Regions from separate parts of the Peribacillus sp. NPDC096540 genome, predicted to be linked through region 1. Evidence: riboswitches for the same ligand, from Rfam matches in the RefSeq annotation. Region 1 holds a riboswitch; each other region holds the start of a gene.
What was found. A riboswitch is a leader RNA that binds a small molecule or an ion and turns the genes downstream of it on or off. The one in region 1 is predicted to bind preQ1.
Positions count from the first base shown of each region.

Region 1 (2,204 bases):
TTAAACTTGTTGGTATGAGCGGGAAAATTCTTCCAGTAAACACGTACATAAAGCCATGCTCTACAACGGATTCTTTCCATTTTGGGCCCATTTTCTTTAAGAGGAGTGCCTGAAACCAGTGCCTGGCTGCATAAAAAATGAATCCTGAAGCAACGACACTTGTAACCCAACTCCATAGGTACCCATAGATGAATCCAAATATCGTGACATTGATGGTTAGAAGTAAAATTAAGGGTATAATGGTAAAAGAATTTTGGACAATCATCAACACAAATGTCACAACAAAAGTAAGCAAAAGGTTTTCTGTCAATATGGTTATAACTGAATCCAAATCACTTTCCCAAACCATAGTGAATAATTCTGCATTGGAAACGATAAATATTACTATTACCAGTAGACCGATTAAGGTCATTATTTTTTTCAAAAGGGCACCACCATTCTAACTAATAGTTTATCATCTTCATGTTCAATGGTGAAAAAAGAGCTACCGCATGAAGCAGATAGCTCTTTTCCATTATAGTGGGTTCAAGAAGCGAAGATTCCTTTAAAGCCACTTTTCAAACTGAATTCTTTTATTCATTCCATAAATAAGTGGCGCACCAACCAAAAGGACGATGAACTCACCGACAGCCGTGGTCATCCAGCTTAACCAGAATGGAAAACCCAGGGCAAGGTTCAGTTCGATTGCAATTAAAAACATGGTGAATGTGAAAAAGATAATCGTAACGATCATCCGTCCTTTAATGCTCTTTATGAAGCGTGAGGCAAAAATGACAAGCAATAAGGCAAGCAGAGATTGCCCAACCCCGAATATCAAGTCATATGGCACCATCGGCGAAAAGAGCAGATTCGATATGAAGACGCCGCCCACGATACCGTAGATATATTTTTTATTAAATACAATCAGATGATTCAATATTTCCGGAACCCGAAATTGATATATTCCAAATGAAATTGGTTGAAACACCAATGAGACCACCACATATAAGGCGGCCAATAACCCGCTTATCACGAGTGTACGAACATTCATTTTACTCTCTCCCTAGTTTTTTATCGTGGGATGGTTACGAACCACGTTTAGGCTTTTGCCCGAAGATTAATAGTATCCCATGTAAGCTTGTTTCGTCAATTTGTAAAGAATGGTTTTAAAATAATGAGTTTTCAAGCTGTGGATGTCTAAAAGGATTTTGATTTATTGCAATAAATGATGATATTATTTTTACATGTACTTCAAAGGAGTGGATAAAATATGTCGATCGAGAGTGTCAAGAGCCATTTTAAAAAATGGGACCGGGAAGGCGATGTAATGGAGTTCGAAACATCGAGTGCTACCGTGATTGAGGCAGCAGAAACCATCGGCGTTACCCCTGCGCGGATTGCTAAGACTCTTTCCTTTAAGGGGGCAGGTGAAAATGCGATTTTGGTTGTAGCGGCTGGGGACGCAAAAGTGGATAATAAGAAATTTCGCCAGATGTTCGGCTTCAAGGCAAGAATGTTGTCAGCTGAGGATGTGCTTGAACAGACCGGTCATGCCATTGGAGGAGTCTGCCCGTTTGGGTTGGCAAATGACCTAGATGTTTTCCTTGATGTGTCGATGAAGCGCTTTGAGTCATTATTCCCAGCATGCGGAAGTGCGAACTCTGCAATAGAACTCAAACTCGCTGAATTATTTGATTATTCAGGAGCAAAGGATTGGGTGGATGTTTGTAAGGGGTGGGGAGAAGAGCAGAATGAGGAAGCAGCAGTAGGTAAGGCAGTTGATGGATTTTGATTTATCGTACCGAAAAGAACCACATAGAATGGAAATGAGTCCACTTGGGTGGACTTTATTTGTTGATAACGAGAAACATTACCTGTTCTCTTTTTATTACAGGGTTTTTAGTTGTAAGCTTTTAACTTGTTCCGAATAGGTTTGCTCCCATTTTCTTCTGAAAAGTTGACCGCAGATGTAAATTAACGGTCTAATTAGGGGAGGTTTGTTCAACATGGCGGATAGGCAAATCGTTCAGAAAGTTCGTAAGTGGAGGGTAAAAGATGTTCAATGAAAGCTATAAAAAAAACAATAGCAGTTATCTCAGTCTTAAAACTCTTTATGAAGAAAATATCACGGTTAAGAGCATCGCCCAAGAGCTTGAGTTTTGCCATAAAAACGATTTAGCACTGGAGATACAAAAAGAATTGGAAAAAAAGAATTTCGATATATT
Region 1 is NZ_JBNNTG010000029.1:13,390-15,593, reverse strand. Features, by position in the region: gene ACQKMR_RS21220 (TVP38/TMEM64 family protein) at 1-424, opposite strand, end outside; gene ACQKMR_RS21215 (QueT transporter family protein) at 545-1,030, opposite strand; PreQ1 riboswitch class I at 1,037-1,081, opposite strand; gene ACQKMR_RS21210 (YbaK/EbsC family protein) at 1,250-1,771, shown strand; gene ACQKMR_RS21205 (hypothetical protein) at 2,035-2,204, shown strand, end outside.

Region 2 (2,204 bases), on a different contig from region 1:
CGGAAGTTTTTTTTATGGGGTTACTCGTGAGTTTGGCTGGTTTACTCGTGAATTACCACGATTTACTCGTGAGTTTCTGTTTTACTCGTGAGTTTCTGTTTTACTCGTGAGTTTGGCTGATTTACTCGTGAATTATCACGATTTACTCGTGAGTTTCTGTTTTACTCGTGAATTATCACGGTTTACTCGTGAGTTTTCACGATTTACTCGTGAGTTTCTGTTTTACTCGTGAGTTTCTGTTTTACTCGTGAATTTCTGTTTTACTCGTGAATTATCACGATTTACTCGTGAGTTTTGCTGGTTTACTCGTGAATTATCACGATTTACTCGTGAGTTTCTGTTTTACTCGTGAATTATCACGGTTTACTCGTGAGTTTTCACGATTTACTCGTGAACCTTATTATTCACACACAAAAAAGAACCAAATTTGGTCCTTCCTTCTCGACTTATACAGATCGTTTCCTATTTATATTAATGTTTACGTTTATCATGATTGTCTATTCCCTTATGCTTCCGATAATTGGCGCAGGATAGCTTCATACAGTCTCCTTGGACATCCGGACCATATTTTTCACGAAAAGCTTCCAGGCAATAGCATCTATCTTCTTCCTTTTTGGGTCCATCCATTGAGAGCTTCCCTCCTATCCAGAGACAACGCGTTTCTCCTGTCTTAGATTGATCTGGCCCAACAGGGCTGCACCGATTGACTGAATAACTGTTTTAACAATGATTTGGCCAAAAACCGCAGCTGGTACGGCTTCCCATGGCAAAATGTTGGCACCTAGTGGGCTAAGTCCAATCACAACAAATATCACCGAATCGAAAAATCCTCCGACAATCCCGCTGTAAAATACTCTCCAACTCATCGGAAGTTTTAACCGGGTATAAATTTCCGTATCCGCTGTTTCTGCGACCACGAACGATAATGCGGAAGCAAATACAATCAATAACGTATCTCCTAATAAAAATGATACACATGCAGATAAAATAAGTGCAGTAACGATACACATATAGGTTTTCGCACGGCCGAATTTATTCTGGACCAGATCTCGAAAGATGAAGGTTCCTCCGATGAGCAATGTACCCATCGGAATGATGAATATGCCCAAATGTAATGGATCAAAAGCTGCTGTAACCACATTCGCCGTGACGATGGATACTAAATACAATAGAATTCTTAACATTTAATTCATTCTCCTTATACAGAAAAAACAGCACCCTAAGAAAGAGCACTGTTCCCCTTAGTTTTTTTGAGAGGGTAGCTAGAACCTCTTCCGCCGGAACGGATTATCATTTCCTTATTTATCGTAGCTTGAAAATGAATGGAAATCAAGAAGTTTCCACATTACCTATTTCTAAAACGAATTCAGTAAATACTTATTAATAATTGGACTTCTGGCTTGTGTTTCGAATTTAGTTACTACCTGTGAATGCTGCCGGCAGATTGATTGGAGTAGCTCCTGTCCAATCATTTAATTCTAGTATTTGACAATTACAAAACTCTACTATATGATTTAATTAACCACTGGTCAATAAATATGGAGGTGATACTATGTCACCAAGGAAATCAGAAGGAAAAGAATTATCTAAGGATATGGTATTGAATGAAGCCCGGAAACTTTTTGCATCCGTTGGGTATTCAAAAGTTTCAATGAGGCAATTAGCTAAAACATTAGATTGTAGTCATGGCGCCATTTATTATCATTTTAAAAATAAGGCTGAAATTTTTTATAGTTTGGTAAAAACGGATTTTTCTCTATTGAATAATAAAATAGATGATATCATCATAACTGAAAATAAGGCTTCTCAAAAAATAGAGAAGATATTACTATGCTTTATAGAGTTTGGGTTAACCCAGCAAAATCATTATGCAATCATGTTTTTATCTAAAGAAAAAGAAATTCAACATTTACTTCAAATTGATTCTAATAAAACATATGAAAAACTAATCAGTTCTCTTACTGACCTTACCGAAAATAAACTAAACCCCGCATTAATATGGTCTATTTTCCTTTCGCTCCACGGCTTTATAACTTTTTATATTAATACACAACTTTCATATCAAGATGTAAAAAGCTTAGCAAATTTTCACGTTAAAAATATTATAAAGAGTATTGTATAATTTTTTGCACATCATTGACCAACGGTTAATAAAAAGTAGGAGGCTTAAATATGGTAAAAAAATTAATACATTCTGAAGGGCT
Region 2 is NZ_JBNNTG010000005.1:114,153-116,356, reverse strand. Features, by position in the region: gene ACQKMR_RS07305 (hypothetical protein) at 472-627, opposite strand; gene ACQKMR_RS07300 (VUT family protein) at 642-1,184, opposite strand; PreQ1 riboswitch class I at 1,236-1,278, opposite strand; gene ACQKMR_RS07295 (TetR/AcrR family transcriptional regulator) at 1,553-2,122, shown strand; gene ACQKMR_RS07290 (DUF4260 domain-containing protein) at 2,173-2,204, shown strand, end outside.
Region 2: linked by a shared signal. The riboswitch ahead of ACQKMR_RS07300 (VUT family protein) and the one ahead of ACQKMR_RS21215 (QueT transporter family protein) in region 1 are both predicted to bind preQ1.

Region 3 (2,204 bases), on a different contig from region 1:
CCGCCTCCATACATTGATACCAGGATATCAAGGGAATTTAAATGAAGACGTGTTGATGTCGTCATAAGAATGCCGAGCACACCAAAAGATAAAATGGATAATAATGTGTGCATCATCCAAGGGACATATTGATGGTTACCTTTAGCATTAGGTGTATACTGAATGACTAATGTAGCAAGAAACATGCAGACAATTCCACTCCACTGCAAAGTAGAAATATGTTCGTGAAAAATTAAAGCTGCACAGAGAATGGGGAATATTGCATTCGCTGCGATTAATGGGGATGTCAAGCTTGCCGGCCCTTTTTCAAAGGCGCTTGCCATCTGGATATTACCATTAGCGTTCAGTACCCCAATGGCTCCACCAAGCATGATGGACAGCCAGTTAAACTGTAAACCATCCACAAATACTCCATAAGATATGGCTAAAATAAAAGCTGAAAAATAAAAGAAAAATTGGATATGTACTTTTGAGTAACCCTTTCCGCTACTCCATTTAAAAATGCTGTTATTGATTCCGAAACATAAACTCGTGATGAGGGCTGCAAAAATCCACATTGACGTAATCTCTTCTTTCATATAGGATAAACTTCTTCTACATTTTAAGCTGAATGCATGTAGGAATCAAACCAAATTTAAAAAGTAAGATTGACAGATTAGATATTTTTTTCTATATTTACTATGACAATTTTAAAATATTTCCCGATAAACGGGAGAGGTTCATAGCATCACCCTCTTAAAAAAACTATGGCTTTGATATTTTTCGCGAATCAACCATATCTTTGAGGAGATATGGTTTTTGTTATATAGAGGCCCATTTTATGAATCTCCCTGAAACGTGGAAGAGGAGGACTTTTTATGTCTGGAAGAAAAGAAGAAGAATTAAAAAAAGATATCACACTACTTGGAAATCAAGGGACAAAATATACATTCGACTATGCGCCTGAAATTTTAGAGTCGTTCGATAACAAGCATCCGAACCGGGATTACTTTGTAAAGTTCAATTGTCCGGAGTTTACAAGCCTATGTCCAATTACTGGCCAGCCGGATTTTGCGACCATTTACATCAGCTATATTCCTAGTGTGAAGATGGTCGAAAGCAAGTCTTTGAAACTCTATTTGTTCAGCTTCCGCAATCATGGTGATTTCCATGAAGATTGCATGAACATCATCATGAACGATTTAATCGAGTTGATGGATCCGAAATATATTGAAGTCTGGGGCAAGTTCACACCTAGGGGCGGAATTTCTATTGATCCATACACAAACTACGGTAAACCAGGGACGAAGTTTGAGGAAATGGCGAATTTTCGCTTGATGAATCACGACTTGTATCCTGAAACTGTAGATAATCGCTAAACATTAGAGGAGCCTCTAATGTGGTTGGAGCCCCTAGTCATCTTTCGAAAATGACTGTTACGAAGCCTATGCCTGGCAGTTGCAATGTACCTACCACCGAATGCAGAAGAAGAGGTTCTTCATTCTGTAATCAGAGCTCAGTAAGAAAGGGGCTCTTATGCAGTTATTGACAGGTACTAGGTTAGGGGAAAGCTCCACAGAAAAACACAGCTGCAAGGATGAAACCTATCGAGTGATTCCATGGATTCACTGATCCTAAAATATTTAATTTAACCCGTCAAAACAGAATCTAGGTATTTTGTTTTGACGTTTTTTTTTGAAAATGAACCGTTTAAAATGTGAAAAGTGCTACAAAGAAGAGGGATTATTATACGTTTTTCTGCATTCTCATTCAATAATTTTATCAATTTTGTCTTTATCAAAAATACAAGTGTCCTTGTATAACGGAATTAACTCTTGATTGTTTTGTCAAAACACGTAATAATAGGGAGAGTTGATTTTGACAGAATATTTTTGAAAATAGGGGATGTCGGGATGAAAGTTGCTAAGTTTGGCGGGAGTTCACTTGCGTCAGGTGAACAGTTAAAAAAGGTATTCGAAATTGTGGTTTCTGATCCTGAGAGGAAGATTGTTGTTGTTTCGGCTCCAGGAAAACGCAATTCCGATGATATAAAGGTGACGGATTTATTGATCGAAGTTGCTGAACAGCAGCTTCGCGGGGAGAACGGCCAGCTCTTGATAGAAGATGTGGTCACTCGATATGCAAGTATTGCTGAAGAATTAGATATTTCAGAGGATATCATTAAAGAGATTCGTGAAGATTTGCACACGTTGTTACGTGCGGAT
Region 3 is NZ_JBNNTG010000006.1:47,169-49,372, forward strand. Features, by position in the region: gene ACQKMR_RS08145 (EamA family transporter) at 1-578, opposite strand, end outside; PreQ1 riboswitch class I at 709-754, shown strand; gene queF (preQ(1) synthase) at 858-1,358, shown strand; gene ACQKMR_RS08155 (aspartate kinase) at 1,893-2,204, shown strand, end outside.
Region 3: linked by a shared signal. The riboswitch ahead of queF (preQ(1) synthase) and the one ahead of ACQKMR_RS21215 (QueT transporter family protein) in region 1 are both predicted to bind preQ1.

Region 4 (2,204 bases), on a different contig from region 1:
CTCACCATTCGCCACAACCTTCATTCTGTCCCTAATTTTAAGGAGAGGTTTTGTAATAATATTGGCTGTTACAAACGCTAGCAGAAGGCCGATAATGACAGCGGCAATGGATATAATGATACTTGTCGTTTTAACTGATTCTCCACTTGCAATGACGATTTCTCCGGAAGCGACAATCGATTTCTCGCGTTCGGAAGCTAGCTCCCTGAACCCATCCATCAATTCATTGCTTATTGGTGCAACTTCATTCTTTAGTATTTCTATAGCACGTTCTTCATTTCCTTGATCATATTGTGCAAATACGCGGTCAATAATAGTTGTTCTCCAATCCACGCTTTTCTGAATCAATTCCTTCATTTTGTCAGAATCATTTAAGGCTAAAAGATCCTCCTGAATGACTTTGCTTTCTTCGGTATATTTTAAGAACCTCTCTTTATTACTTTCGTCGCCAAATAGAATATAGCCTCTTGCGAGTGCGCTTCTTTGTGCAAGATTATTGAGTAGTTGTTCTTCATCAATAAGAACCGGCAATTCATTGCTAATAATATCTTTGGAATGTACAAGTGACTTATTGCTACTATAAATATTAAATGCTCCTAAGATGATACACAAAGATATGATGAGTGAAAATGCCCCCAATATCTTTACTTTAATACTTTTCAAGTTAATGAACCCCTTTTACTATATTTTTGTTACCCTTTTTATCGGAAAAATAATAGGATATTTAAGAAGGTAAAGGAAGATATGTTGTATAACAAAGTTTTCCATTCGGTCTTGTAATCAGTTTGATATAAACATCTTGATTTCTTTTCATATTCAAGTTACTATTAATTTGGAAAATTATTATATTCCGCTAGGCGGAAGAGGTTCTAGCTACCCTCTCAAAAAAACTAAGGAGAAACAGTACTCTATTCTTAGGGTACTGTTTTTTTCCGTAAAAAGGAGTTTTATAGAAATGATGAAGAAGGAAAAGGCAGTGGTTGTGTTTAGCGGGGGCCAGGATAGTACGACGTGTTTGTTCTGGGCAATGGAGCGATTTGAGGAAGTAGAAGCGGTTACGTTTGATTATAATCAGCGGCACAGCTTGGAAATCGAATGCGCGCAAAAAATTGCTAAGGAACTGGGCATTACCCATCATATTCTGGATATGTCGCTGTTGAACCAACTAGCGCCGAATGCGTTAACGCGAAGTGAAATCGCAGTTGAGGATGGAGAAGACGGGGAACTGCCGTCAACGTTTGTACCGGGGCGGAATTTGCTGTTCCTTTCGTTTGCGGGGGTATTGGCAAGTCAAATTGGGGCAAAGCATATTGTCACCGGTGTCTGCGAGACGGATTTCAGCGGATATCCAGACTGTCGCGATGTATTCATTAAATCGTTGAACGTGACCTTGAATTTGTCGATGGATCAGTCATTTGTGATTGATACGCCGCTTATGTGGCTGAATAAAGAGGAAACATGGGAGCTTGCGGATCAGCTTGGCGCGTTCGATTTTGTCCGTGAGAAGACTCTGACTTGTTATAACGGGATTATTTCCGACGGCTGTGGTGAGTGTCCGGCATGTAAGCTTCGGAAAAAAGGGCTGGATGACTATGTAAGCAGACGGCAGGTGCTTAAATAATGTACGGTTTTACTATCGTGGATAAGCTTCAAAAAATAGATAAAGATATTCAACGGAATCAATTAAACTACTCAAGCAAGCGGGTCATGGTCAGCAAGGAATTCACCTTTGATGCCGCGCACCACCTTCATGACTATGAAGGCAAATGCAAGAACTTGCATGGCCACACTTATAGGGTTATTTTCGGATTGAGCGGATATACGGATTCACGCGGTTTGATGATAGATTTTGGTGATATCAAAGAAATTTGGAAAAATGAGATTGAAATCTACCTTGATCATCGTTATTTAAATGAAACACTGCCGCTCATGAATACAACAGCTGAAAATATGGTTGTCTGGATTTATGAAAAAATGGCCGAAGCCCTTTTAGCCAAGAATTATGAGGGTGCTAGAGTCGAATTTGTTCGTCTATATGAAACGCCGACGAGTTATGCTGAAGCTAGACGGGAGTGGATGGAAAGTGAGTAAGCTGCCTGTTATGGAAATCTTCGGCCCGACAATCCAAGGGGAGGGTATGGTCATCGGGCAAAAGACCATGTTTGTTCGGACGGCCGGCTGCGATTATTCTTGTGCCTGGTGTG
Region 4 is NZ_JBNNTG010000005.1:110,928-113,131, forward strand. Features, by position in the region: gene ACQKMR_RS07270 (methyl-accepting chemotaxis protein) at 1-663, opposite strand, end outside; PreQ1 riboswitch class I at 858-900, shown strand; gene queC (7-cyano-7-deazaguanine synthase QueC) at 959-1,621, shown strand; gene queD (6-carboxytetrahydropterin synthase QueD) at 1,621-2,091, shown strand; gene queE (7-carboxy-7-deazaguanine synthase QueE) at 2,084-2,204, shown strand, end outside.
Region 4: linked by a shared signal. The riboswitch ahead of queC (7-cyano-7-deazaguanine synthase QueC) and the one ahead of ACQKMR_RS21215 (QueT transporter family protein) in region 1 are both predicted to bind preQ1.